4 regions of the Mesorhizobium sp. B4-1-1 genome follow, and region 2 is predicted to be linked to each of the others. Evidence: predicted binding sites of a transcription regulator. Region 2 holds the regulator's gene; each other region holds the start of a gene.
The links. Region 2 encodes LexA, which represses DNA repair genes until DNA is damaged. Its sites were predicted from a motif close to TGTTCNNNNTGTGTTCNG; they were not measured.

Region 1: dinB (DNA polymerase IV) is a predicted target of LexA. The motif match lies at 3,603-3,620, and genes of this name have one in related genera.
Region 3: FJW10_RS18510 (YifB family Mg chelatase-like AAA ATPase) is a predicted target of LexA. The motif match lies at 3,447-3,464, and genes of this name have one in related genera.
Region 4: FJW10_RS05520 (PA0069 family radical SAM protein) is a predicted target of LexA. The motif match lies at 2,614-2,631, and genes of this name have one in related genera.

What each region holds. Positions count from the first base shown of each region.
Region 1 is NZ_VFTH01000008.1:129,564-136,589, forward strand. Features, by position in the region: gene FJW10_RS13750 (hypothetical protein) at 1-167, shown strand, start outside; gene FJW10_RS13755 (hypothetical protein) at 234-464, shown strand; gene FJW10_RS13760 (SDR family oxidoreductase) at 509-1,213, opposite strand; gene FJW10_RS13765 (GFA family protein) at 1,234-1,755, opposite strand; gene FJW10_RS13770 (hypothetical protein) at 1,833-2,048, opposite strand; gene dinB (DNA polymerase IV) at 2,266-3,528, opposite strand; gene FJW10_RS13780 (cupin domain-containing protein) at 3,803-4,183, opposite strand; gene FJW10_RS13785 (hypothetical protein) at 4,594-4,785, shown strand; gene FJW10_RS13790 (hypothetical protein) at 4,936-5,220, opposite strand; gene FJW10_RS13795 (hypothetical protein) at 5,433-5,780, shown strand; gene FJW10_RS13800 (hypothetical protein) at 5,810-6,046, shown strand; gene FJW10_RS13805 (TadE/TadG family type IV pilus assembly protein) at 6,128-7,026, opposite strand, start outside.
Region 2 is NZ_VFTH01000001.1:51,710-58,735, reverse strand. Features, by position in the region: gene gltX (glutamate--tRNA ligase) at 1-503, opposite strand, end outside; gene FJW10_RS00275 (ComEC/Rec2 family competence protein) at 607-3,063, shown strand; gene lexA (transcriptional repressor LexA) at 3,104-3,838, opposite strand; gene kynU (kynureninase) at 4,285-5,532, shown strand; gene FJW10_RS00260 (alpha/beta hydrolase) at 5,587-6,417, shown strand; gene glp (gephyrin-like molybdotransferase Glp) at 6,482-7,026, opposite strand, start outside.
Region 3 is NZ_VFTH01000012.1:186,021-193,046, forward strand. Features, by position in the region: gene FJW10_RS18495 (LacI family DNA-binding transcriptional regulator) at 1-576, opposite strand, end outside; gene FJW10_RS18500 (nucleoside hydrolase) at 814-1,746, shown strand; gene FJW10_RS18505 (ABC transporter substrate-binding protein) at 1,746-3,401, shown strand; gene FJW10_RS18510 (YifB family Mg chelatase-like AAA ATPase) at 3,556-5,085, shown strand; gene FJW10_RS18515 (outer membrane protein) at 5,220-5,876, opposite strand; gene FJW10_RS18520 (TetR/AcrR family transcriptional regulator) at 6,082-6,669, opposite strand; gene FJW10_RS18525 (DUF308 domain-containing protein) at 6,700-7,026, opposite strand, start outside.
Region 4 is NZ_VFTH01000003.1:154,972-161,997, forward strand. Features, by position in the region: gene FJW10_RS05500 (4-(cytidine 5'-diphospho)-2-C-methyl-D-erythritol kinase) at 10-903, shown strand; gene moaB (molybdenum cofactor biosynthesis protein B) at 890-1,447, shown strand; gene FJW10_RS05510 (aldehyde-activating protein) at 1,572-1,997, shown strand; gene FJW10_RS05515 (glycosyltransferase) at 2,053-2,556, opposite strand; gene FJW10_RS05520 (PA0069 family radical SAM protein) at 2,706-3,860, shown strand; gene FJW10_RS05525 (ribonuclease HII) at 4,055-4,750, shown strand; gene FJW10_RS05530 (F0F1 ATP synthase subunit B) at 5,193-5,684, opposite strand; gene FJW10_RS05535 (F0F1 ATP synthase subunit B) at 5,696-6,277, opposite strand; gene FJW10_RS05540 (F0F1 ATP synthase subunit C) at 6,339-6,563, opposite strand; gene FJW10_RS05545 (F0F1 ATP synthase subunit A) at 6,639-7,026, opposite strand, start outside.

The sequences.
Region 1 (7,026 bases), on a different contig from region 2:
CCTGCGGCATCAAGACAGGCGAAGTCCGCGGCAAGTTGCATTGGGTCGCTCTCTCGGACGACCCGACTCGATTCTGGAACATCGTGGTCGGCAATTCGATTGTCCTGGTGGCGTCGATAGCCTTCCTATGCGTTCTGTGCGTGCTAAAATCCCGCAGGCCCGGATGATCCGAGGCGACGTGCCGTCCACACGACGATAAGCAAAATTTCATCGGGCGCGGCTAGACGTGCTGCATGGGTCGCAACAAGCACGACGCCGTCTTTGTGCTGGTGGCGGCACTCGCCGCCTTCGCCATCTATAACCTTGCCTACGGCCTCAAGACCGGCGAGATCCGGGGCAGACTCAGCTGGATTTCGTGTGTGGACGACCCGGCGCGTTTTTGGAGCAACGTTTTCGGCAATGTCGCCGCTGTCATTGCCTTGTTGGGCTTTCTCTGGCTGTTGCACCTTCGCCGCCGCAAATGACGTAGCGCCCGGCAACACCGGGTGCCGTCCTGCCGCGGCGTGACTTACAGCGCCCTTGTGATGCCGCCGTCGACGCGGATGTTCTGCCCGGTGATGTAGGCGGCCCCATCGGAGGCGAGGAACGAGATCGTCGCGGCGATCTCTTCCGACGTGCCGTAGCGCTTCATCGGCACGCTGTCGCGGCGCTCGTTCGTCGTCGGCAGGCTGTCGATCCAGCCGGGTAGCACATTGTTCATGCGGATGTTGTCGGCGGCATAGGTGTCGGCGAAGATCTTGGTGTAGGCGGCAAGCCCGGCGCGCGCCACGGCCGAGGTCGGAAACATCGCGCTCGGCTCGAACGCCCAGGCGGTCGAGATGTTGATGATGACGCCTGACTTCTGCTTCTGCATCACCGGCGTCACCAGCCGGGTCGGGCGCACGGCGTTGAGGAAATAAGTGTCGATGCCCTTGTGCCAGTCCTCGTCGCTGATCTCGATGATCTGCGCGCGGGGTCCGTGGCCGGCGCTGTTGACCAGCACGTCGATGCGGCCCCAGCGTTCCAGCGCGCCGTCGGCAAGGCGCTTCAGGTCTTCGTTCGACTGGTTGGAGCCGGTGACGCCGAAGCCGCCGAGCTCCTTGCCCAGCGCCTCGCCCTTGCCGGAGGAGGAGAGCACGCCGACCTTGAAGCCGTCCGCGGCCAGGCGCTTGGCCGCCGCAGCCCCCATGCCGCTGCCGCCCGCCGTCACCAGAGCTACTTTTTCTACTGCCATGTCGCTGTCCATCCCGGTGTTTAGGTTGAAAGCGATCCTGTTAGCATGCGGAGGGCAGGGAATGAACCGGATTGGATTGCGCCAAGGCGATTGACGAAAGCGGCGGAGCGCTCAATCTTCCCCTCGAGGGGCAGATTGGCAGTTCCGCCGTCGCCTCCCCGCCTATCCACGCATGCCTTCTCTCCTCCCATGCAACGCGCGTCGGCGCCGGAAACGCCGGATCCGCAAAACAGCCCACCGCCATCGCGATCGCGTCCGGCTTGCGCTCTGGCTCTCAGAAGACGCTGGAGCCGCACTCCGGGCAGAAATGGAACATGACCGCGTGGCCGCCGTCGGACAATCGCTTTGTAGGTGCTGGCGGTCTCTTCGGCCGTGACCGCCGAGCGCGCGAAGAATGCGGCAATGACGTAAGTGCTGCCGGTCCGCCTCTGGCACTCGAGGCAATGACACAACGCGACCAGTCGCGGCTCGCCGTCACAGGAGATCTTCAGTTGCCCGCAGGCACAGGATGCGGTTCGCATGGGCTGCCTCATGGTCGACATGAATGCTTCGCGTGCCTCGCGGCCCGGCAAATCGATACTTTCGGGGGAGATTCGCGGCTCGCGCGCCAGCTCACATCCTAAACCGTCTTCGACACGCGCGCGCAGCGGCCGGGCCTCACGTCGCCCGGCGTCAAGGGCAGGCCCTTGCCGGCTGCCACCGCCGGCTCGTGCCAGTCGCGCAGCGCCTGATCGGCCGCGCAATAGCCCCAGTTCACCAGATCGACGGTCTCTTCGCTGCCCAGGAAATGCAGCGATGTGCCGATATCGGCAGGCGCGATGGCGGCGGTCTGCATGAAATTCGGCTCGGGTCGCGTCTGGCTTGCTGGCGATCACCCAGAAGACGCCGCGCGCCGCCGCATAGTCGGGCCGCGTCGCGTCATTGGGCAGGCCGCGATCGTCGGCGTCCTTGGCCGCCTGGAAGCGTGCCACCAGATCCCGGCGCCACAGCGAGCGCACTTGGTTGTCGGTGTGACGATGCGGCTGGCCTGGGGGAGGTGAGCGCAGGCCGCTCTATAACTCCTTCTCCGCGAGCTCCCTGAAACCGTCCGGTACCGAGCGCGGGCCTTCCAGCGCCACCGTGCCATAGCCGACCGCCTCCTTGCCGAAGCGCTGGCGGATCTTGTCGATAGCGCGGTCGGCGCCGAAGCGGGCGAGACCTTTTCGGCTGCCAGGCCTGAGCTTCTCGTCCGCCAGGCCGAGCGGCAGTTCGAGCTGCAGCTCGGCATGCTCATCCAGATGCGAGACGGAGATGGCGAGCAGCGAGATGTCGCGCTCGCCCGGATGGGCGGCGAGCACGCCGCGCACCAGCTCCTCGGCGATCTCGGCCAGCATCGCGGTCGCCTGGATCGGCTGCTCCAGCGTAATCGAGCGGCTCACCGCGCGCATGTCGGCGAAGCGCACGCGCACCGTGACCGTGCGCCCGGGCCGGTCCTTGGCGCGCAACCGGCTGGCGACGCGGTCGGCAAGATGCAGCAGCGTCGGCACGAAGACGCGCGCCACCGCCGGTTTCCTGCCCAGCGCCGATTGCGCGCCGGCCGAATGCGCGCGCCGATGCATCTCCAGCTTGCGCGGGTCGCGGTTCCAGGCAAGCGCGGCAAGCTTCTGGCCGGCGGCATGGCCGATCAGCCGCTCCAGCGCCCCGCTATGCGTGCGCGCCAATTGCCCGATCGTCTCGACGCCGATTTCCGCGAGCCTGGCCTTGGTCGCGGGGCCGACGCCCCACATCAGCGTGACGGGCAAATCGTGCAGGAAGGCGAGCTCGGTGCCGGGCTCGACCACCACCAATCCGTCTGGCTTGGCGACCTGCGAGGCGATCTTGGCGAGATGCTTTGTCCGCGCCACGCCGATCGAGATCGGCAGGCCGAGCTCGGCCTTCACCCGCGCGCGGATTTTTCGCGCGATCTCTTGCGGAGGGCCAAACAGATGCGTGCAGCCGGCGACATCGGCAAAGGCCTCGTCGATCGAGATGCGTTCGACCACCGGCGTGAAATCGTCGAGCACCTTGATCGCCGCATCGCCGAGACGCTGGTACTCGGAAAAATGACCGCCGACGAAAATGAGCTGCGGGCAGAGCTCGCGCGCCTTGCGGCCGGGCATGCCGCCGCGCACGCCGAAGACCTTGGCCTCATAGGAAGCCGCCAGCACCACGCCGCCGCCGACGGCGATCGGCTTGCCGCGCAATGATGGATCGAGCAACTGCTCGACGGAGGCGTAGAAGGCATCGAGATCGGCATGCAGGATGGTGGCGGCAGCGGCGGCGTCCGTAGCGAGCATCCTGCGCTCCCGTCTGCAGCGCCCGCTTTGCCGCGGTGCAGTATTAGATTTCTCTGTTGGAAAAGGCAGATTTAGGGAACATAAAGAGAACAAAAGCAGTCTGGTGTCAAGGCCCTGTGAGCTTGCTTTCTGTGTCTTCATACAAACGAATGAGCCTGCCTCATTCATTCGAATGAGGCGGCGATTGCACCTGCGAAGGGACCAAGGTGACGTCGCCTCGATCCCGCAGCCTTGGCTGGTGCAGCTTCATAGCCGCCCATCGGCTGAATCCGGCCTATGCTGGTTTGGCGTATTGCTCGGCGCTCAGCACCTCGATGCACTGGAAGGGCTGATTGCCTTCCACCCAGGCGTCGTGGCCCGGCGGGATGGTGTAGGAACTGCCGGCCTCGAAGGTCTTTTGCGTGCCGTCGGTCATGCGCACGGTGATCGAGCCGGATACGACGTAGCCGACATGCGAGACCTGGCAGCTGTCGGTCTTGACCACCGGCTTCACGCATTCGGACCATTTCCAGCCCGGCTGCATGTTCATCCGCGCCAGCGAATAACCTGGCAGCCGCACGATTTCGACGCGCGTCTTGGCGGGCGCGCGGACTTCGTCCGGATTGTTGTGCGATTTGGATTCGAGTTTCGTCACCTGCATTGCAGTTTCGGCCATGGCATCCTCCCTTGTGCAAGCGGAGCCCGACATTGCGATCGTCGGCGACCGCTGGCTTACTCATACCCCATATTATGAGGTATCGCTAATATAATTGGAGGCGCTCTCGGCCTTCGAAAATTTTTAGCGTTTCCTATCGGAAGTTAATGCGGGACCCGATCGCCGGGTGCTTCCTGTTCTCGCGCTGGCACGGCGGTGGTTGAGGGACCCACCGTTCTCGCCCGACAGGGAGAATTCGATGCGAACCCTCGGCAACGATGAAGGCGATACCATCGCGACTTTTCGCAATCCCCCATCAGCAGGATGCCGAACCTGCCTCAGCGCTTACCGAGCGCGGCGCCGGTGCCACATAGTCGGGCGAGGGGGAAACTTTTGGGTGGAGATAATCAGCAACCATCGGGAGGAAATCGATGCTTGATCAGGTCGTGAATGGCTATTCGCGCGTGCCGGTCATTGCCGCCCGTCGCGGCCCGCCGGGGCTCCGCCGATGCTGCGACAGCTATGTCTGTCCGGTCTGCACGCAGGTCGTCGAACTGACGGATTATTGCCAGGTGTTATGGCATCAGCGACCCGGCCATCAGCCGATGGACGTCGGGGACTGAATTCTACTTCGGTTTGGGCGAATACTTGGAGCGGCTCGACGCCATTGCAGAAGCGGAACCGCTCCAAGGGCGGCCCGCGTCTCCCAAGAATACGCGGGCCGGAAGCACGACAAGCAAGACCCTTTGGCCAACTGGTCGCGTTCGCCAGGGTCAGCCGCCGCTCGCGGGAGCGGGAGCTGGGCCCGGCGCCGGAGCAGCGGGTGCCGGCGACGGTGTCTTGGTCGGCGCCGGCGGCGTGTCGGCCTTTGGCGCCTCGATCTTGGGCGTGTCGATCTTGACGTTGACGTCGGTCGATCCGCCGCCACCGCCGCCGACATTGATGATGCCGGTGAAGAACAGCAGCCCGACGATCACGATGATGGCGAGAACGACTGCGACCGCGGTTCCGCCGCCGCCACCGCCGCCTGTGTTTACAACTGTAGGTCCGTCGGCCACGACTTCCTCTCCTTTCGCCGATCTCGATTGTCGGGCAACGACAGCATGAAGCGATTGTTCCAGCCTTCGGGCGACGGTCCGGGGCCATGCTCAGACTGAAGTCTCATCCATCGAACGCAGAGGCCCGACCCCCCGATTTCCACGCAACAACAGCGGCACCAATTCATTGGCTAGCAAGCCGCCGGACAAAGTCCCTTCATCGGCGGTCGACGATGGGTGCCCGCCATTCCTGCGATATGGCGGGCATTCCTTCCGCTCTGGAAACTCTCTTGGAGTTGCTGGCCGTGCAACCCGGCAACGTGATCGCGAACCTGTTTGCCGCGCTGCTTTTGGCGGGATTGATCGGCGGCGTCTTCCTCCTCTTCGGCAGGCCGCTTTGGCCACAGCGCCATGCCCAGATGGTGGTCCTTCTTCCGATCGACACGATGGCCACCGGATCGGTGCGCAAGGCCTGTGTCGAGCCATGCCTGCCTGTTCGTTTCGATCTCAAGCTCGCGCCCGTCAGGCCATCCGACGAACACAAGCGAGGGAACCAGTCCGCGCCTCATACCGTTGATTGAGCGAAGGGATGGCGCAGGCGGAGGCCGCCATGCATAATTTCGAACTCATCGATCTTTTGTGCGTCATCGACGCATGCGCGAGCGGCCGTTTGGCCGGACGTGTGGTGCCGATGTCAAAGGCTGTCGAGGAATTTCGCGTCCTGACCGGCGATTTCGTCTCGTCGGATACAGATGCGGCCAACGCCTTGACGCAGGTCGCGCTCGAGCGCGGCTGCGCGGTGCTCTTCGACGAGCAGCCGGGCGCGGATATCATAGGCGGATCGTGATCTTCCCTGGAAGCGATTCCAGGAAAAGTGCGAGCGGTTTTCCGTCCGGAATTGCATTTCAAAGGATGACGAAATTGGCGCTCATTTCGCCAGCGTGATCATCCGTCCCGCATACATCGCGCGGTTCCCAAGCTCGGCCGTGCAGTCCGATTTAACTGCGGAGCTTCCCGTCATTGCGACAGTGTCGCCGACCAGCCGCAGGCAACTGCCTTCGGCGTTCATATCCGAATTTCCGGCATAGGTGATGGCAGCGTCCGGGGCGTAGATGAAACCGCTCACCACCGAGCCGGATCCGCCGTTCAGCGTCAGCGCCTGTGTGTTGCCGCGCGCCTGGTAGATTGTGATGCCGGCGTAGGGGCCGCTGCTCGGCGGCGACAGGCTCACCTGCTCGTTGGCGTTGATGATGAGCTGCGAGTTCTCCATCAGGAAGATCGTCACGCCCTGGCCGCTGAGGCTGCCGTTGCCGCCCGGCTTTATGGTGACGTTGCGCATGATGTAGGTGCCCGGACTGAGGGTAATCTTTCCCGACAGCGTCTTGTCGCAGTAGGTGCCCGGCGAAAGCGTTATCGTCTTGCCGTTCGGCACTGGCAGGCAGAGCGTGTAGGGAGGCGGAACGACGTCCGCCAGCGGATCGAACGAGGCATACTGGTTTTCCTGCGCCGCGCCGCAGGAAAGAGTGGCGCTGGGCGGCGTCAACCCTTGCGTGCCGCCGACTGTCGAGACGCAGCCAGCGCTGACGATCGCCGAGCCGCCCCGGCTGACGGCGTCGCCGGCGTCCGAATTGGCCGCGATCACGCAACCGCTCATCGCCACATTGGTGGAGCCCTGCAGGCTGACCGCGCCGTCGGCATGCTGATCGAGCGCGAGCACGCAGGCTTGCGCGCCGGGCTTGATCTTGACGGAGGCGGAGCGCGTTGCCGGCCAGGCCGGCATGCCGGGGACGAAGGCCGGTCGGCTGATGCTCGACGACAGCGAAATGA
Region 2 (7,026 bases):
TTGTTCGGGAAGCGCACCTCGCCCTGCACGCGGTCGTTGACGATCGTCACGCCTTCGGTCGGCGCCTTGATGCGGATCGCACCCTTGACGCCTGCCGGCGCCTCGGAGGGGCCGCGGTCGCGCCACTGGCCGTTGTAGCGCGGCGGCAGACCCTTGGCCCGGGCCGCCTCGCGCATCGCCTCGAGCTCGGCCGGCGTCTCGTAGGCGTAATAGGCCTTGCCCATGCGCACCAGCTCCTCGGCCACCTCGCGATGACGCGGCGCGCGCTCGAACTGCGAGACGGCCTCGCCGTCCCAGGAGAGGCCAAGCCAAGTCAGCCCGTCGAGAATGGCGGCGGTGGCAGCTTCGGTGGAGCGCTCGCGATCGGTATCCTCGATGCGCAGCAGCATCGTGCCGCCGGTGTGCCTGGCATAGAGCCAGTTGAACAGCGCCGTACGCGCCCCGCCAATATGCAGGTAGCCTGTGGGCGAGGGGGCAAAACGGGTGACGACCTTGTCGGACATGGAACTCTCGAGGAAGCACTGAAAAAATGCATGTTTCGCGCGGACTTCCACGCGACCGGCGTTCATGTAGCATAGGCGGTCTGGGGCGCAAGGGGCAGACCCGATGGCTGGACGTGGCCGGGGCGCGGAGGAGGGCGGGGGAACGACAGCTGGCGTCAGCGAACGCCTGATGTTTGCCCATGCCACGCCCGAAGAGACCGCGCCGGTTTCGTTCCCGGAGCCGCGGGCATCTACCGAGCTTATGCCGCTCGCTGACGGCGCAATACGGCCGGTCTCGCCAACGGCGAGCGTCGGCCGAATCCGCAGACAGCTTGGCCGCGCCTCGCTTCCCGCACTGCGCCGAAGCATCGGCACCGCTGCCGCCACCGAGCTCGACCGCGGCATCGGCTTCCTGCTGGTGCCGGTGTTTCTGGCCGCCGGCGTCATCTATTACTTCTCGCTGAGCGCTGAGCCGGATCTCTACAGGCCGCTTGCGGCAGTGGCCCTGATGGCGGTCTGCGCGGCGGTCTCACATTCCCGGCACAGAACGCACCTTGTCTTCATGGCGGCGTTTTTCTGCGCCTTGGGCTTTCTCGCGGCCAAGGTCGAGACCTGGCGGATGGCAATCCCGATGCTGGGTTCGGAAATCCAGACACGGCTGACGGGCCGCCTCGTCACCGCCGAGGCGATGGCCAATGGCCGGGTCCGGCTGACCATCGACTTGATTTCCACGGAGCATCCGAAGCTGCACTACGCGCCGGATCGCGTCAGGCTTTCGGCGCGCAGGATCCCGCCCGACATGACAGCCGGGTCGATGCTGACCGGCTATGCCAAGCTGTTGCCGCCGACCGGCCCGGTTCGGCCGGACAGCTACGACTTTTCATTCGACAGCTATTTTGCCGGGATTGGCGGCAGCGGCTTTTTCCTGGGTGATCCAAAGCTGATTGCGCCAGCGGAAGCGCCCTTTGGCGCGCGCGTCGCATCGGCAGTGGAAAACGCGCGCGAAGGGATCGCCGATCACATCAGGAGCGCCATCGGCGGATCCGAAGGCGAGATCGCAGCCGCACTGATCGTCGGCGTCCGCGCCGGCATTCCGGAAGCCATCAACGAGTCGATGCGACGGACCGGCATCTACCACATCATCTCGATCTCCGGGCTGCATATGGCGCTGGTCGCCGGCACGATCATGGTCCTTTTGCGCGGCGCCTTCGCGCTGTTTCCGGATTTCTCGTCGCGCCGGCCAGTGAAGAAATATGCCGCTGCAATCGCGCTGTTCTCGATCGCCGCCTACCTCGTGATCTCCGGCATCGTGGTGGCGGCCGAGCGGAGTTTCATCATGCTGGCCGTGATGCTCGCCGCCGTGCTCTTCGACCGCGCGGCGCTCACCATGCGCAACCTGGCGATCTCGGCCATCGCCGTCATCCTTGTCTCGCCGCATGAAGTGGTCGGCCCGAGCTTCCAGATGTCCTTCGCCGCCACCGCCGCGCTGGTCGGCGCCTATGCCGGTTTTGCCGACTATCGCGCCGGCAAAACGACCGCGCCGCCGGCAAAGCGTTCGTTTCTCGGCTTCGTGTCGCGAAAAGTGGCGGTTGGAGTGGGCGGCGCCGCTATAACGTCGCTCATCGCGGGCAGCGCGACATTGTTGTTTGCGATCTGGCACTTCCAGCGCGTGTCGCCGCTCAGCCTGCTGGCCAATCTGGCGGTCATGCCGATCGTTTCGTTGATCGTCATGCCGTTTGCTGTGTTGAGCGCGCTGGCCATGCCCTTCGGCTTCGACGGCCCATTCCTTTATGTGATGGGCCAGGGCCTGACGGCGATGATCGCCATCTCGGCGTGGATCTCCGAGCGCTCACCGGTCGATGCCGTCGGGCTGATCTCGATCCAGTCGGTGCTGCTGGCCACGGTCGCGCTGGTCATCGCGACGATGGCCACCACCTGGCTGAGGCTTGCCGCCATACCCTTCGCGCTCGCCGCGCTGCTGGCCATTCCCCATGCCCGCGCCCCGGATGTGCTTGTCTCGGAGGACGCGCATCTGGTGGCGATGCCGATCGGCGGCGGCGAGCTTGCCATCAACCGCACGCGCTCCAACGAGTTCACCACCGACAACTGGAAACGGGCGCTGAAAGCCGAGGAAATCGTACCGCCGGAGACGTTCGCCAAAGACGCCATGGACATCGCCGATCCCGTCCACCTGCCGCCCGGCTCGCCGTTCTATTGCACCGGCGACCTCTGCATCGGCCGGCATCCTTCCGGCGCCATCGTCGCGCTCGCCGAGAATCGCGCCAGCGCCCGGCCTGCTTGCGGTTTCGCCGACCTCATCGTCATCGACGACGCCACGGCCTACAACCCATGCCGCGATCCGCGCGTGCTTGTCGTCACCAAGCGGCAGCTGGCACGCGACGGCAGCGCCGCCATCTTCTTCGATCCGCAATCGGCAACCGCGCGGCCAACTGTTCGCTACGCGGTCGAAGAACCGTACCGGCCCTGGCACGAGCAGCGGAAATACGCGCGTGAGGCGAGGGGGCTGCCGCCCTATCAACGACCGGAAAAGCCGGCGGTCGCGCCGCAGCCTACAGAATAGATGGCACGCAGTTCCGGCGAAGACCGCCGCGCGGTTCTGCTCAGTAACGGCGGATGAGTCCGACGAGCTTACCCTGAACCTTGACCCGGTCCGGTCCGAAGATACGGGTCTCGTACGCCGGGTTGGCGGCCTCGAGCGCGATCGAGGCACCCTTGCGACGAAACCGCTTCAGGGTCGCTTCCTCGTCGTCGACCAGCGCCACCACGATCTCGCCCGGACTTGCCGTATTGGCGTTGCGGATTATGACGGTATCGCCGTCGAAGATACCGGCCTCGATCATCGAGTCGCCCTTGACCTCCAGCGCATAATGCTCGCCGCCCATGATCATGTCCGGCGGCACCGAGATCGAATGCGTCTGGTGCTGGATGGCGTCTATCGGCACGCCGGCGGCGATGCGACCCATCACGGGAATGGATACGGCCGAAACAGCGTCGTCGTCATTGCTGGGTGTCGGCGTGCGCGAGGGCGTGGCCGGCTTGACCTGGCGGCCGAGATTGCCCTGGCCGCCCTGGATGACGCTCGGCGAAAACTTTCTCGCTGCATTCAGGCCGGGCGCGATCGAGTCGGGCAGCCGCAGCACTTCAAGCGCGCGCGCACGGTTCGGCAGCCGGCGAATGAAGCCGCGTTCTTCCAGCGCCGTGATCAGCCGATGGATGCCCGATTTGGAGGCCAGGTCGAGCGCTTCCTTCATCTCGTCGAAAGACGGCGGAATCCCGCTCTCCTTGAGGCGTTCATGGATGAACATCAGCAGTTCATGTTGTTTGCGCGTCAGCATGGCGGCCCCTTGGTTCTGAAACCAGAATCAGAAAAACAAACCCAGAACAAACACTATCTGTTCCAGTTGTGTTCCGCAACCGTTTAAAGTTTAGTGAATTTGTTGAGATTTCGGAAACAATGTTGCATCCAAGCGATACTCGGCCGAGCCAGGTCGGCGGTGTCATTGATTCCGCTCGATTTTGCAGCCCTCCTCAAGCTGCAGCGCGGTCCACCACCGCCACAAAGGCGGGGGCGGGATCGCTTCGGCTTTGCGCGAATGTGCTTCACCGTGAACGAAACGGACCCAAAATGCCAACTTCGGCAATGATTCCGATCCATGGTCTTCGCCGTCTATGGACCAGCTAACATGGCGCAGAAGGTTCTTGCCGTGGCATGGACGGTGGTGAGACAACCGCCCTTGGCCAACCGCGTGAGGCGCCATGCCGAAATGGAGGCGGCAGCATGATGGGGGGAATTCCTGATCTCGCCGAGATCGAGGCGATGGATGCCGCGGATCCGCTGCGCGCCCTGCGCGATCGCTTCGTCCTGCCGGAGGGGGTGATCTACCTCGATGGGAATTCGTTGGGAGCGGCCTCGCACGCCGCATTCGACGAGTTGCGCAAGGCAGCCGCCGAGGAGTGGGCGCATGACCTCATTCGTGCCTGGAACAAGGATGGATGGTTCGACATGCCGGTCGAGCTGGGCGACCGGCTCGGGCGCCTGATCGGCGCGGCGCCGGGCCAGACCGTGGTCTGCGACACCACGTCGATCAACATCTACAAAGTGCTGCACGCGGCGATGGCGATGCGGCCGGACCGAACCGTGATCGTTGCCGAGGGCGACAGTTTTCCGACCGATATCTATATGGCCGAAGGGGTGGCCTCGACCGGAAAGAACGCTGTCCTGCGCCTGGCTGGCGTGGACGCGCCGACCATCGAGGAACTGATCGACGAACGCGTCGCGGTGGTGTTGGTCAACCACGTCAATTACAAGTCCGGCGAGTTGCGCGACATGGCGGCGCTTACGCGCATGGCGCATGACGCCGGTGCGCTGATCGTATGGGATCTCTGCCACAGCGCGGGCGCCATGCCGGTAGAACTTGACAGGGCAAGCGCCGATTTCGCCGTCGGCTGCACCTATAAATATCTCAATGGCGGGCCGGGTTCTCCTGCTTTCATCTATGCGGCCGAGCGGCATCTTGCCGATGTGCGGCAGCCGCTCAGCGGGTGGTGGAGCCATGCACGGCCGTTCGCCTTCGAGCAAGCCTATGCGCCAGGCACCGGCATCCGCCGATTTCTGTGCGGCACGCAGCCGGTCTTGTCGATGCGGACGCTGAAAGGCGCGCTCGACATCTGGAACGGCGTTGACCTGGCGACGGTGCGGAGGAAGAGCATTGCGCTGGCCGATCTGTTCATCGAACTCGTCGAAGCACGGTGCGGCGGTTACGATCTTACGCTGGAAAGCACCCGCGACGGCGCCAAACGCGGCAGCCAGATTTCCTTCATTCACCTGCATGGCTACCAGATCATGCGGGCCCTGATCGAACGCGGCGTGATCGGTGATTTTCGGGCGCCGTCGACCATGCGCTTCGGTTTTACCCCGCTCTATGTCGGCTACAGGGATGTCTGGAAGGCCGTCGAAGTGCTCGAAGACATCTTGCGGACCGGCGTCTGGCGAGAAGCCCGCTTCGCGGTCAAGACAACCGTTACCTGACCGCGGCGATGCCAATCAAAACCACTCGACATTGAGCTGATCGTGGAGGGGCCGTTGCTCAGACACCGTATTGCCGACTGGGACAACGCCTATGCCAACGGCGCGAACATCGCCGGCGGCGACCGCTGGCCCGCGGCTTGGGATCAACCGGCGCGGGCCTTTCGGGAAAAGCTGCTGGCGCAAGGCAGGGCGCGGTTCGATATCGTGTACGGCGAAGCGCCACGCAACCGGTTCGATCTGTTTCTCCCACCTGCTGCGCCAAAGGGGCTCGTCGTGTTCATCCATGGCGGTTACTGGATGGAATCAGACAAGACCTCCTGGTCGCATCTGGCTGGAGGTGCGGTCGGCCACGGTTTTGCCGTCGCCATGCCTTCTTACACGCTTTGCCCGCAAACCAGGATCAGCGGCATCGTCAACGAGGTTGCGGCAGCGATCGAGAAGGCGGCGGCGATGATCGATGGTCCGCTGGTGCTGACCGGGCACTCGGCCGGCGGACATCTCGTCAGCCGGATGGTGACCGCGGCCTCGCCGCTGTCGTCCGATGTGACGCCGCGCATACGCCAGGTCGTTTCGATTTCAGGCCTGCACGACCTTCGGCCGCTGATGTTCACCGCACTGAACGAGACCCTGAACATCGACGAGAAGGAAGCGTTGAGCGAAAGCCCGGCTTTGCTGCGGCCTCGGCAGGGAGCCCGCGTCACCTGTTGGGTCGGCGGCGGCGAGCGTTCGGAATTCCTGCGCCAGAGCGCGTTGCTTGCCAACATCTGGACCGGGCTCGGCGCCGCCACCGGTTCAGTGGTCGAGCCGGACCGGCATCATTTCAACGTTGTCGATGGGCTCGGAGATCCGGATCATCCCCTCACTCGCGCACTGATCGCCGAATAGAGCAATTCGGCGGTGTGAACGGTTTCGGTCGAGAATTGCGTTTAAAACGGCGGGATAGACCGGCTCAGCGCAGCATCAGCACGCTGCACTCGGCGCCGACCTGCGCGGCGGGCGCGAAGGGCTGGCGCACGATCAGGCCGTTGGCGTCGGCAAGCATGCGCAGCATCGAGGAATCCTGGATGCCGAAAGGCGTCGCGACCAGGGTGCCGGAGTCCTCGCGCACGACGGCGCGCACGTAGTCCTGCCTGAGATCGTTGGCCTGCATCGCGGCGCCCAGCCGGGCCGTTCGCACGTCCTGCCGGTGATCGCGGCCGCCGAGCCTGGCAAGCAGCGGCTTCAGGAAGAGTTGCGAGCAGACGATGCTTGCCACCGGATTGCCGGGCAGGCCGATGCAACGGACATTGCCAAGCCGGCCAAACATCAGCGGTTTGCCGGGGCGCATGGCGATCTTCCAGAAGTCGAGCTGCATGCCTTCGCCGGTCAGCACGTCATGGATGAGGTCGTGGTCGCCGACCGAGGCGCCGCCGAGCGTGACGATGACATCGGCGTTCGCCTCGACCGCTTTCCTGACCAGCGCGGCGATCGCCTCCTGGCGGTCGGCGGCGATGC
Region 3 (7,026 bases), on a different contig from region 2:
CGAGCTTTCCGCCGATCCGCAAAGGAATGCGATGCGCGTGTGGCCCTTGGCGATCAGGTAGCCGGCCGATTGAAAGGCGCCGTTGCGATAGTCGGTGTCGACGGTCGCGGCCAGGCAATCGAGCTCCGGGACCTCGCGGTCCATCGACACGAACGGGATGTTCAGCCCTCGGAGGAGGCCGGCATTCGGGATCACGCCGCTCGCCGCCAGCACGATGCCGTCCACGCCATGGCCGGCAAGGAAGGCCAGATGCGCCTCCTCCTTATCCGGAATGCCATCCGAGTTGCACAGGATCGTCGTATAGCCGCGCAGCCGGGCAGCGTCGTCGCAGGCGCGAACCAGCTCGGTGAAATAGGGGTTGAGAATATCCGGAACGATGATGCCGAGGACCTGCGAGCGACGGGTGACCAGCGAGCGGGCGATGGAGTTCGGCGTGTAGTTGAGCTCCCGCGCCAGCGACCAGATGCGGCTGCGCGTTTCCTCGCTGATGAAGGCGTCCTTGCGGTTGAGGACCTTGGAGACCGTGGCGATCGATACGCCGGCACCTCTCGCAATATCCTTGATGGTCGCCGCCACATGTCCTCGCATTGCTTGCCAAGCACCGTCGGCCTGATCCCCTAACCTCTTACGTCGGCAAAGTCGACAGACCCACGCGGCGAGGGGGCGCTCCGGCAGGTAGAACGTGTTGACAACTGGTCAGCCCTGCTTTAGGCAAACGTTTAACTATGTCGATAAGTGGGACTTTCCGATCATAATGCTCGTTCCGCCGTCCTACGGTGCAAGCCCGGCAACGGGAGGGATCGCGACGTGACCATGCTTTCCAGGATCCCGCTGGTGATGGATGTCGACACCGGCACGGACGACGCCGTCTGCATCGCGGCGGCGACGCTTTGCACGGACACGATCGAGCTGATCGGGATCAGTGCCGTCTGCGGCAATGTCGAGATCGAGAAGACGGCCAGGAACACGCTCGACCTGGTGGATTTTCTCGGTTGCGAGGCGCCCGTGCATATCGGCGCTTCACGCCCGCTCGCCAGGCCGCTGTCAACCGCCGTCAGTCACGGCGCGACCGGGCTGGGCGACGTGGCGCTGCCCGCCGCGCGGCGCGGCTTTGCCGGGGCCGGCGTGACGGAATTGATCCACGAGGCGGCGAAGCGGCACCCGGGCAGGCTCGAGATTCTCGCTGTCGGGCCGCTGACCAATATCGCCACCGCACTGACGGAACACCCCGGGCTGCCGTCGCTGATCAAACGCATCACCATCATGGGCGGCGCCATCCGCGGCGGCAACATGACCTTGGCCTCGGAGTTCAATCTCTATTGCGATCCCGAAGCCGCACGCATCGTCTTCGAAGCCGGCTGCGCGCTGACGATGGTCGGCCTCGACGTCACGTTGAAGCCTGAGCTGCCGCGCCATGTGTTCGACCGGATAAGAGCCGCATCAGGTCCGCAGGCCGATGTGGTGGCGCGGGTGCTGGACTTCATGATGCGGCGCAAGGACGAGTTCGGCGCCGACGATCCCAACCTCCACGACGTGATCGCGCTCGCCGCGATCGTAAAACCGTCGCTGTTCACGTTCGAGAACTACTACGTGCATCTGGAGACCGGCGGCGAGGTAACCCGCGGCATGACCATCGCCGACTTCAACAATGTTTCAAAGAGGCCGCCAAACGCGCGGGTGGCCGTCGATATCGACACCGACGGCTTCTGGAACTGGTTCGTCGATCTATTCGGAGCTGGGAAATAATGGGACAGGATTGCGAGCATTGCGAATTCGACCGCCATCATGCGCTGGTCGAGGGCCTGGCGGCGGAGGTCCGGGGCGGACGCCTCCACCGGCGTGAATTCCTGGCGATGGCAAGCATTTTCGGCGCGTCGGCGGTGGCCGCCTATGGCCTGATCGGGCTCGCCGCGCCGACGCCGGCGCGAGCCGCCGAGCCGAAGAAGGGCGGCGTGCTGCGCGTTTCCACCTTCGTCAAGGAGCAGAAGGACCCGCGCGCCTATGACTGGCCGGAAATGGCCAATATCGCGCGCCAGTTCCTCGACACGCTGGTGCGCTACGACACCGACTACACGTTCAAGCCTTCGCTGCTGGAAAGCTGGAAGGTCAACGACGACGCCACCGAATACACGCTCAATCTGAGGCGTGGCGTGACCTGGAACAATGGCAACGACTTCACCGCCGAGGACGTGATCTTCAACCTCGAGCGCTGGTGCGACAAGGCGGCCGAAGGCAATTCCATGGCCGGCCGCATGACCGCGCTGATCGACGCCAAGACGGGCAAGGCGCGCGACGGCGCCATCACCAGGACCGACGACCACACGGTGGTGCTGAAACTGTCCTCGTCCGACATCTCGATCATTCCGTCGATGACGGAATATTCCGCGCTGATCGTGCATCGCGGCTATGAGAAGGCCGGCGCCAATCTCATCGCGCATCCGGTCGGCACCGGCGCTTTCGAGCTGGTCTCCTACAACGTCGGCACCAAGGCCGTCGTCAAACGGCGCCAGAACGGCAAGTGGTGGGGCGGCGAGGCCTATCTCGACGGCATCGAGTTCATCGACTACGGCACCGATCCGGCCGCCTGGGTGAGCGCCTTCGAAGCCGGCGAGATAGACACCAATTTCGAGACCACCGCCGACTATGTCGCGATTATGGACGGCCTGGGACTGGTGAAGTCGGAAGTGGTGACGGCGGCGACGATCCTTGCCCGCACCAATGTGACCAGCAAGCCCTATGACGACGTACGCGTGCGCCGCGCCCTGCAGCTGGCGACCGACAATCAGGCCGTGCTGACGCTCGGCTATGGCGGCAAGGGCACGGTCGCCGAGAACCACCATGTCAGCCCGCTGCACCCGGAATATTACGCGCTGCCGAAGAAGACGCGCGACCTCGAAGGCGCCAAGAAGCTGATGGCGGAGGCGGGGCAGCTCGATTTCGAGCACGAGCTGATCACCGGCGACGAGGACTGGCACCGCAGCACCGGCGACGCCATCGCCGCGCAGCTGCGCGAGGCCGGCTTCAAGGTGAAGCGCACCGTGCTGCCAGGCTCGACCTTCTGGAACAACTGGACCAAATATCCCTTCTCGATGACGTCGTGGGGCATGCGGCCGCTGGGCGTCCAGAACCTCGCGCTCGCCTATCGCAGCGGCGAAGCCTGGAACGAATCCGGCTACGCCAATCCCGCGTTCGACAAGAAGCTCGGCGAGGCGCTTGCCGTGCCGGACGTCGAAAAGCGCAAGGAGATCATGAAGGATGTCGAGCAGATCCTCCAAGATTCCGGCATCCTCATCCAGCCTTACTGGCGCTCGCTGTTCACCCATTCGGTGGCGGCGGTGAAGGACAATCCGGCGCATCCCAATCTCGAGCAGCATTTCGAGAAGGTGTGGCTGGACCGCTAGGCAATATACCGGTTTGGCCACGCGCCGTTGCCGCGGCCAAACCGGTGTTCTTGTAATGTTCTTGCCTCCGCCGCAAATCTGTGGTTGTCTGGCGTGAGGTCTCGGGCGGCTGATCGCAGCGCCGCGCACGAGGCCGGATCCGGGGGCGGGAAATATGGTGGCGCGGGTTCGCACGGTGGCTTTCCAGGGCATCGAGGCCGTGCCGGTCGATGTCCAGGTGATGGTCGGGCCGGGCAAGGTCGGCATGCAGATCGTCGGCCTGCCGGACAAGGCGGTGGCCGAAAGCCGCGAGCGCGTGCAGGCGGCGTTGCACGCATCTGGCCTGTCGATGCCGTCGAAGAAGGTGACGGTGAACCTCGCGCCAGCCGATCTTCCCAAGGAAGGCAGCCATTACGACCTGCCGATCGCGCTCGGCCTGATGGCGGCGCTCGGCGCCATACCGGGCGACATGCTTGCCGGTTATGTGGTGCTTGGCGAATTGTCGCTCGACGGCACCATCGCCGGCGTGGCGGGCGCGCTGCCGGCGGCGATCGGCGCCAATGCCGAAGGCAAGGGCCTGATCTGCCCCTTCGCCTGCGGGCCGGAAGCGGCATGGGCCGGCAAGGATTTCGACATCCTCGCGCCACGCAGCCTGATCGCGGTGGCGAACCATTTCCGCGGCACGCAGGTGCTGTCGCGGCCCGAGGCCGGCATAAAGCTCGCGGCGCGCGACCTGCCGGACCTCGCCGACATCAAGGGCCAGGAGAGCGCCAAGCGGGCGGTCGAAGTGGCTGCCGCCGGCGGCCACAACCTCTTGATGGTCGGACCGCCTGGCTCGGGCAAGTCGATGCTGGCCCAGCGCCTGCCTTCAATCCTGCCGCCGCTGGCGCCCAAGGAACTGCTCGAAGTGTCGATGATCGCGTCCGTTGCCGGCGAGCTCGGCGAAGGCAAGCTGACCGACCGGCGGCCGTTCCGCGCCCCGCATCACTCCGCCTCGATGGCGGCGATGGTGGGCGGCGGCTTGCGCGCGCGGCCAGGCGAGGTCTCGCTCGCCCATCACGGCGTTCTGTTCCTCGACGAGTTGCCGGAGTTCACGCCGCAGACGCTCGATGCGCTGCGCCAGCCGCTGGAGACGGGCGACTGCATGATCGCGCGCGCCAACCACCGCGTCACCTATCCGGCCTGCATCCAGCTGGTGGCGGCGATGAACCCGTGTCGTTGCGGCATGTCGGGCGAGCCCGGCTATCGCTGCCTGCGCGGCGACCGCTGCCGCACCGACTACCAGGCGCGCATTTCCGGCCCGCTGCTCGACCGCATAGACCTTCGGATCGAGGTGCCGGCGGTCTCGGCGAGCGACCTGATCCGGCCGGACAAGGCCGAGACAAGTGCTTCGGTGGCGCAGCGCGTGGCGCGTGCGCGCGCCATGCAGCGCGAGCGGCTGGAAAGACTGGGAGCGGGCGCCACCACCAACGCGCATTGCCCGCCTTCGATCATCGAGGAGATAGCCAAGCCCGATGCCGCCGGCCTGACGCTGCTCAAGGACGCCAGCGAAAAGCTCGGCTTTTCGGCGCGCGCCTATCACCGCGTGCTCAAGGTGGCGCGCACGCTGGCCGACCTCGACGCCAGCGAGACGGTCGGCCGCATCCATCTCGCCGAAGCGATTTCCTACCGGATGAGCGCGGAGCGGATGGCGCAGGCGGCGTGATGAAGCGACCGGATGCCCAGAGCCGTTCCGGCGGAACGGGGAAATAGCTCTATCAAGGCAATTCCTGACGGCAGCGCGATTTGGCGTGCAGCCGCGCCGGCATCATCATGAGCAAATTGCGATGTTGCCCGGAATCAGAATTTGTAGGCTAAGGCAGCGCGAACGACACTGAAGTTCGTCTTCACGTTATACGGATCGATCGGGTCAAACCCGAAGTCTTTCTTGCCGAGGTCGACATAGAGATATTCCGCACGGGCGGTCCAATTGTTGCTGAAAGCGTATTCAACACCGCCGCCGACTGCATATCCTGTCTGGAATTTGGTCTTGGCTACACCGAAGACGTGCTCATCGATCTTCACATCACCCATCGCAACGCCTGCCGTGACATAAGGAAGCCAACGATCAAAGGCATAGCCGACGCGGCCTCGGATCGTTCCGAAGGCATCGACGCTCGCTTCGGCGCCAAGGCCGCCGCCGCCAACCCCCGGCGAGAATTCTTTCTTGAATCCCAGGTAATTGATATCGCCTTCGATACCGAGAACCCACTGACCGTACTGATAATTGGCGCCGACCAAAGCGCCGCCGGTAAAATTCCCGATGTCTGCCGATCCAGGAATGCCGATGAAATCGCCATCGACCTTTCCGAAGGCCCCTCCCGCGTTCGCGCCGACATAAAGGCCGGTCCATGAATAGGGAACGTCCATCGATGCCACCGGTTGGACGATGTCAGCGGCATCGGCGCCGGTCAGGGCTAAGCCCAGAACCAGGAAAGTCCCCAGGATAGAACGCATCGATTGTCTCCCAAGCGTCGCTCGTTATCGCCGCCACTGCAAAGAGCTTAATCTTAATTGTCTAATAAACCTGTAGCAAAACAGTCACTCAATGCGGGAAATGGGGAAAAGCGGCAATTGATGCCGGCAAGGACGCCAAGGGACGCTCGGCTTCATGCGTGAACTTATCGCCGGAAAGGGGCGCGGATGCCGGCCGATCTCCTCCTCAATCGGTCGCGGGGATCAGCTTCTGCAGCGTCGGTGCCAGGATCATGCCGAAAGTCAGGACGTCGCCATAGGCCCGCGCGGAAATCATCGCCCCGTGCACGGTCGCCATGAAGGCCTCCGCTTCCGCGCGCGGGGCGGCGGAGATCGTCAATGCTCCCTGCGCGGCGCCGCGCTCGATAACGCCGGTCAGCCACCCCGAGAGAAACTCAAAATACGCCCGGACCTCCACGGCAACCTCCGGCGGAAGGGCGGGAAGCTCGCTGGCGAGCAAGGCGCAGACGCAGATCGGCCTGCTCGCGTCCTCGATGCACTGCGCCCAGAAGCCGGCATAGGTTCGCAGCAATTCCGGCGGCGCAGGCACATTGCACTCAAGCTCGGTCATGCCCGTGACGGCATCCTCGAGGTAGCGCCTGACCAGGGTTTGCACGAGGTCGACCTTGCTGGGGAAATGATGATGGATGCTGGCTTTGCGGATACCGACGACCTCGGCGATATCGGCGTAGCTGAACCCGTTATAGCCGCCGGCGACGATAAAGCTTCGCGCGGCGGCCAGGATGTCATCGGCGGTGTTCGAGGGCTTATCCATAGACATGCCTAACGTCCGACGGAAGAAAGCTCAACTCGCCACCTGCCGCGACTTGCGAAGCATATCGCTGACGGAAAGCCACACGGCGGACACCAGGAAGTAGAAGGCGCCGAAGGCGGCGTAGGGCGCGACATTGACGATGCCGATGGCCTCCGCGCCGCCCGCCATCTTGACGAAGAAGAGGCCGGCCAGCGCCGATTGGGCGCCGCTCAGGATCATCGCCCACTGCGCGCCGCTGGTCTTCCAGCGACGAACTGCCGTCAGGAGTTGAAATGCGCCGGAGACAACGGCCCAGACGCCATAGACCGCGAGCACCGCGTTCATGCCGCGGCCAAGCGCGAGGGCGACCGCGATCGC
Region 4 (7,026 bases), on a different contig from region 2:
GCCGATATTCTGGAGCCCGGCACAGAGGTCCGGACGTGGCTTGCGGCCGCCAAGATCAACCTGGCGCTGCATGTCACCGGACGGCGCGCCGACGGCTACCATCTCATCGACAGCCTTGCCGTCTTCACCCGCTTCGGCGACCGGCTCGAGATCGAGCCGGCGGAACAGGATGAATTCTCGGTATCCGGCCGTTATGCCGCCGGCCTGCCGCTCGACGGCGACAATCTGGTAGTCAGAGCGCGCGATGCCTTGCGCCGGGAAGCCGGCATGCAACAGGGATCGCCCGTCGCCATCCGACTGGAGAAGAACCTGCCGATCGCTTCCGGCGTCGGCGGCGGCTCGAGCGACGCGGCGGCCGTGCTCAACGCTCTGGCACGGCTCTGGAAGCTCGATATCGACGACAATTCGCTGGCCCGGATCGGGCTTTCGCTCGGTGCCGACCTGCCGATGTGCCTCAAGGGCAAGCCACTGGTCGCGCGCGGCATTGGCGATGACGTATCGCTGCTCTGCGCTTTTCCGGCGCTTGGCCTCGTTCTGGTCAATCCGGGCGTTGCCGTCTCGACGCCCGACGTGTTCAAGGCGCTGTCCCGGCGCGACAGCGAGGCGCTGCCGCCCCTGCCGAAGCGCCTCGATTTCCACGCCGTCCGCAACTGGCTCGAGACGACGCGCAACGACCTCGAACCTGCCGCCCGCTCGATTCAGCCGGCGGTCGGCGAGGCGCTCAAGGCGCTCAAGCGCGCCGACGCAGCTTTCGTGCGCATGTCCGGCTCGGGCGCCACGTGTTTCGGCCTGTTCGAGACCGGCAATGTCGCCAAGCGCGCGGCGATCGAGATCCGCGGCCGCCATCCCGACTGGTTCGTCGCCGCGACGCGCAGCATGGAGGCGACCGATGGCGAAGCTTGACGAGAGCCGGCCCTTCATTCCGGTGCGCATCGCGGTGCTGGCGGTTTCCGATACGCGCAGCCTTGCCGACGACAAGTCCGGCCAGACGCTGGCCGACCGCATCACGGAGGCCGGCCATACGCTTGCCGTGCGGGACATCGTGACCGACGACCGCGAGAAGATCCGCGACAAGGTTCTCGGCTGGTCGAAGGACGAAAACATCGATGTCGTCATCACCACCGGCGGCACCGGCTTCACCGGTCGCGACGTGACGCCGGAGGCGCTGGAGCCGATCTTCGAAAAACGCATGGACGGCTTTTCGGAAGTCTTCCACCGCATCTCCTACGACAAGATCGGCACCTCGACGATCCAGAGCCGGGCGACCGGCGGCGTCGTCAACGCCACCTTCGTGTTCGTGCTGCCGGGCTCGCCCGGCGCCTGCAAGGATGCCTGGGACGGCATCATCAAGGCGCAGCTCGACTACCGGCACATGCCCTGCAACTTCGTCGAGATCATGCCGCGGCTGGACGAGCATCTCAGGCGCCGCGGCAAGACTGGTGCATAACTAAAGGCAAAACATCCGGACCGGCGTCCGGTTCGCAGGCGGAATGGCGCTCTCGCCTACGAGCAGCCATTTCGAAGTCGCGACCGGCAAAGTACCTTGTGCTGCGAACAAGGGACAATCTGCCATGGCCGTTCACAGCGGCGGATGCCATTGCGGCAACATCCGCCTGAGCTTCTCCACCGCGCTCGATCCGGCCGGACTGGAAATTCGCGCCTGCCAGTGCTCGTTCTGCACCCGGCATGGCTCGCGCGCGGCCGCCGATCCGAACGGACGCCTGAGCATCTCAGTCGAAGACAAGGCACGGCTGCAGGTCTACCGCTTCGGCCTGCGCACCGCCGACTATCTCGTCTGCCGCGAGTGCGGCGTCTATGTCGCGGCAATCGCCGGAGACGGTGACGACGCCACGGCGGTCGTCATTGTCAACGCGCTTGACGATCACGAGTTGTTCTCCCGCCAGCCGGTCGCCGTTCGGTTCGATGCCGAAACGCGCGAGCAGCGTGTCGCCAGGCGCCGCAGGGCCTGGATGCCCGTCGAAATCAGAGGGACCTGACTGGGCAGGGACAGCGCTTCTTCCTTCTCCCACAAGGGCAGAAGGGGAGCCTGCATCACTTCGGCGGAGCCACCCAGATTTCGGCGTTCAGCCTTCTGGCGGCAAGGCCGCGCGCCAGGGCCTCGGCCCCTCGCGCGCTCTTTGCCAGGGCCGAGGCCTGACGCTTGCTGATGACAAGACCCTCGGCCAGCGCGCGGTTGCCCGAAAAGACGCGGGCCAGGAAAGGCGCGCGGTCGGCCCGGGCACGTGAAAACCGCGCCGGCATGGTTTGCTTCGCCGCGTGCGCCACCACCTCGTCGATCCATCCCTCGGCAAGCCGCGCGCCGGGTTCCAGAAAAAGCAGCCAATCGCCCTTGGCCTGGCCGATGCCGGCGCCGATGCCGCCGGTCACATAATGGCAGCCGGCATGTTCGGCCACCCGATGCGTCTGGTCGGTCGAGCCCTGATCGCAGACGATCACGTCGCGCACCACGCCCTCGACCGCGCCGCCGACCAGCGACGCCAGCGTACGGGCAAGACCCTCTTCGTCGTTGCGGGTTTCGATGAGAACGCTGAGCATTCTTAGCCGAATAGCGGAAAGCCGCGACTTGCGCCAGTTACGGCTTTTCGCCGAAAAAGTTCTTGCTTTGTTCTGCCCGGTAAAATAGGAATAGTTTCATGAACAGAGCGATTCGACAGCCTGCCGACAGTCCCTGGGAGAGGGCGAAAATGGAACAGATCGTGCGCGCCGACATTGCTGCTTTCGGAGCAGGAAGGGCCGAGATGGCGAACGCGATGATCGAACAGAGCGGCATGCGCGTGCGGCCTGACCGCAATCGCGGCCGCTCGGCCGGCATCAACCCGTCCGGCCGGTTCGAGCCGGTCAGCCGTCATGTGTTCGACGACGGCTGGAACTCGCTGGAGGAACTGCCGCCGTTCAAGACGGAAGTACAGGTCGAGAAGCCGCGCACGATCATCACCCGCAACGAGTCGCCGGACATCTCCTTCGACCGTTCGATCAACCCCTATCGCGGCTGCGAGCATGGCTGCGTCTACTGCTTCGCCAGGCCGACGCATGCCTTCATGGGCCTGTCGCCGGGGCTCGATTTCGAATCGAAGCTGTTCGCCAAGCCGGATGCCGCGCGCATGCTGGACAGGGAATTGTCGAAACCGGGCTACCAGCCGCGCACGATCGCCATCGGCACCAACACCGATCCCTACCAGCCGATCGAGAAGCAATACCGCATCATGCGCGAGATCCTGGAAGTGCTGGAGGCGCGCGGCCATCCGGTCGGCATCGTCACCAAGTCGGCGCTGGTGACGCGCGACATCGACATCCTGTCGCGCATGGCCGAGCGCGGCCTCGCAAAGGTGGCGCTGTCGGTGACGACGATGGACCGCATGCTGGCGAGAACCATGGAGCCCCGCGCGTCGACGCCGACGAAACGGCTGGAGGCGATCAGGCAGCTTTCGGATGCCGGCATTCCGGCATCGGTGATGGTGGCGCCGATCATCCCCGGCCTCACCGATCCGGAGATGGAACGCATCCTCGATTCGGCCAGAGCCGCCGGTGCAAGGGAAGCGGGATACGTCATCCTGCGCCTGCCGCTCGAAGTGGCGCCGATCTTCAAGGATTGGCTGCTGCGCCACTATCCTGACCGCTACCGGCATGTGATGTCGCTTATCCGCTCGATGCGCGACGGCAAGGACTACGATTCCGAATGGGGCAAGCGCATGAAGGGCGCCGGTCCCTATGCCTGGCAGATCGGCAGGCGCTTCGAGATCGCCGCCAAGCGGCTCGGCCTCAATGTCGAGCGGCGGCAGCTCCGCACCGACCAATTCGTCGCAGGCTCCGGCGCCAGCGAGCAGTTGATGCTGCTTTGACACCTGCGCCGGCCGTGACGGTCGGCGCTAAGCAATTCCAGGCAAAGCGATTTCCCGTCCGGAATTGTCGTCCTTTCAAGAATCCCGTCCGGCCACTGTCCCCCGGCCGCGAGACGGTGCCTTCCCGGTCCGACGCCCCATCCGACCCGGAAGGACTTGCGGAGAATCGGAGCCGATGCGAACCTCGCCGCACCATGGCTCGCGCGCGTTCCGATTCTCCGCTTCTCTTTGAAATGGTCGAGGAGCCCGACTTCTCGATCGAGACGAAGGCGATGGCCGACGGGCTTTGGCCTGTCGCCGGCATGGACGAGGCAGGCCGCGGTCCTCTCGCCGGACCGGTGGTGGCCGCCGCGGTGGTGCTCAACCCCGCGAATATCCCGGAAGGCCTCGACGATTCCAAGCGCCTCACCCATTTGCAGCGCGAGGCGCTGTTCCTCAAGATTCTGGGCTCGGCGCTCAGCGTCTCGATGGCCTCGATCAGCGCCGAAGGCATCGATAGCAGCAACATCCTGAAAGCCAGCCTCGAAGCGATGCGCCGCGCCGCCGCCGGCCTGTCGTTGCAGCCGAAGCTCGCTTTGGCCGATGGCCGCGACATTCCGCCAGGTCTCGCCTGCGAGGGCCGGGCGCTCATCAAGGGCGACCAGCGCTCGCAATCGATCGCCGCCGCCTCGATCGTCGCCAAGGTTATGCGCGACCGCATGATGTGCGGCTGCGGCGGCCATCACGAGCACTACGGCTTCGAAGTGCATATGGGTTATGCGACGGTCAGGCATCGGACCGCGATCGAAGCGCATGGACCGGTGGCGAGATTGCACCGCGCGTCGTTCGCGCCGTTCCGGTTGGGTGGCGCGGAGGTGGTTGAGGAAGAGAGCTTGGCCGGGCTGGAGTAGTTAGCCAATCTCCCTCAATGTGGTTACGGCTTGCAGACATCCTCTGTCACTGGCGTGACTGATCGGCCCAGGCTTGATTGCCAGGTGGTTCCCCGTCGCTGCTTCGCAGCGCCACCTTTCCCCCCTCCGGAGGAAAGGAAGGGCGCCTTGCTGGACGACCGTTAACCGCAAAAAGCTTAGCGCCTTTCCTCTACCCCGTCGATCGGGGGAGAGGTGGGTCGGCGAAGCCGAGACGGAGTTGGGGGTCGACCAGCGCTACATTAAACAATGCATGCGCCAAGCTGCCATGCACGCTATCGCCAAAGACCAGTTGCTCGGAAATGTGTGCATAGCGTAGCCCCTTGTGGGAGATTAGCAGCTTCGGCGCCACGCTCCCTTTCAAACAACAAAAAAGCCGCCGGGTTGACCAGGCGGCCTTTGACTTCGAAACTTCGATACAAGCTCAGTTCAGCTTGGCCTTGACGTCATCCAGCGCCGACTTGAACAGGTCCGCGCCTGCCTTGACGTCGACCTTGGCGGCGAGCAGCGCGCGGGCGGCCTCGACGGCGATGTCGACGGCGCTGGCGCGCACTTCGCTGACGGCCTCGCGCTCGGCCTGGCTGATCTTCTGCTCGGCAAGCGCGGTACGCCGGGCGACATAGTCCTCGGTCTTCTTGGCCGCTTCGGAAGCAAGCAGCTCAGCCTCGCGCTTGGCGGCGGCGACGATGTCGGCAGCCTCCTTCTCGGCTTCCTTGCGCTTCTGCTGATACTGACCGAGCAGTTGCTGGGCCTCTTCACGAAGCTTGCGCGCTTCCTCGAGCTCAGCGCCGATCTTGGCAGCGCGGGCGTCGAGCGACTTGGTCAGCATGCCCGGCACCTTCAGATAGATGACGGCGCCGAGGAAGATGATCAGGGCGATGGTGGCCCAGAGCGTGGCAAGTGATGTGGCGTCCATGATCCCGCTCCTCACCGACTCGCGGATTTGACCGCGGCCGCGATCTCGGACTTGTCGGCCTTGCCGCCGACAAGCGCCTCGACGATGGCCGACGTGGTGTCCTCGGCGATCGTGCCGACTTCCTTCATCGCCTTGGCCTTGATCGAGGCGATGCTCGCCTCGGCCTCGCCAAGTTTCTTCTCAAGCTCGGCCTCGAGCTTCTTGCGTGTGCCCTCGGCTTGCGCCTTGGCGGCATCGTTTGCCTGCTGGCCGATCTTGTTGGCGTTGACCTTGGCTTCCGCCAGTTCCTGCTCATAGGCGGCAACGGCGGCGTCCGCCTCGCCCTTCAGCCTTGCGGCATGGTCGATATCCTGGGTGATGCGGTCGCTGCGGACATCGATGATGCCGCCAAGGCGCGGCATCACCACCCGCTTCAGGAACAGGTAGAAGAGCCCGAAAGTGATGACCAGCCACAGAATCTGCGACGGGAAGGTCTTGGCGTCGAATGGCGGGAACGCTTCATGCTCCGCGGCCGGCACGGCAGTGCCCGCATGCGTATCGCCCTCGGCCGCGGCCGGCGCTGTTTCTTGCGCGTAGGCAGATGTCACGAACATCTCATTCCCCTGTCCATGGAACGGGGCCGCACCATGCGGCCCCTTTCGTCAGCTCTGGCTCTTACTTGAAGACCAGGAGCAGAGCGATCAGGAGCGAGAAGATGCCCAGAGCTTCGGTCACGGCGAAGCCGAAGATCAGGCGGCCGAACTGGCCGTCGGCTGCCGAGGGGTTGCGGAGCGCGCCCGAGAGATAGCTGCCGAAGATGTTGCCGAGGCCGATGCCGGCGCCGCCCATGCCGATGCAGGCGATACCAGCGCCGATAGCAGCTGCTGCAGTTGCGTCCATTTCAAAACTCCTGTGGTTTGCTTGTTCGTTGCAGTTGATACGTTGGGTATGCTGGCGCCGGGGCGCCGGTAAAAATCAGTGGCTCGGGTGCAGGGCGTCGTTCAGATACATGCAGGTCAGCACCGCAAAGACGTAGGCCTGCAGGAAAGCGACAAGCAGTTCGAGAGCGGTCAGCGCGACGGCCATGGCTAAAGGCAGGACCGAACCGGCGATGCCGACGGCGCCAAACGCGCTCAGGCTGACGACGAAGCCCGAGAACACTTTCAGCGTGATGTGGCCGGCCAGCATGTTGGCGAAAAGACGAACCGAGAGGCTGACAGGGCGAGAGACGAAGGAAATGACTTCGATCGCCACCACCAGCGGCAGAAGAAGGCCTGGCACGCCCTGCGGAACGAACAGCTTGAGGAAACCGAAACCGTGCTTGGCGAAGCCGTAGACGACGACCGTGCCGATGACCAGGATC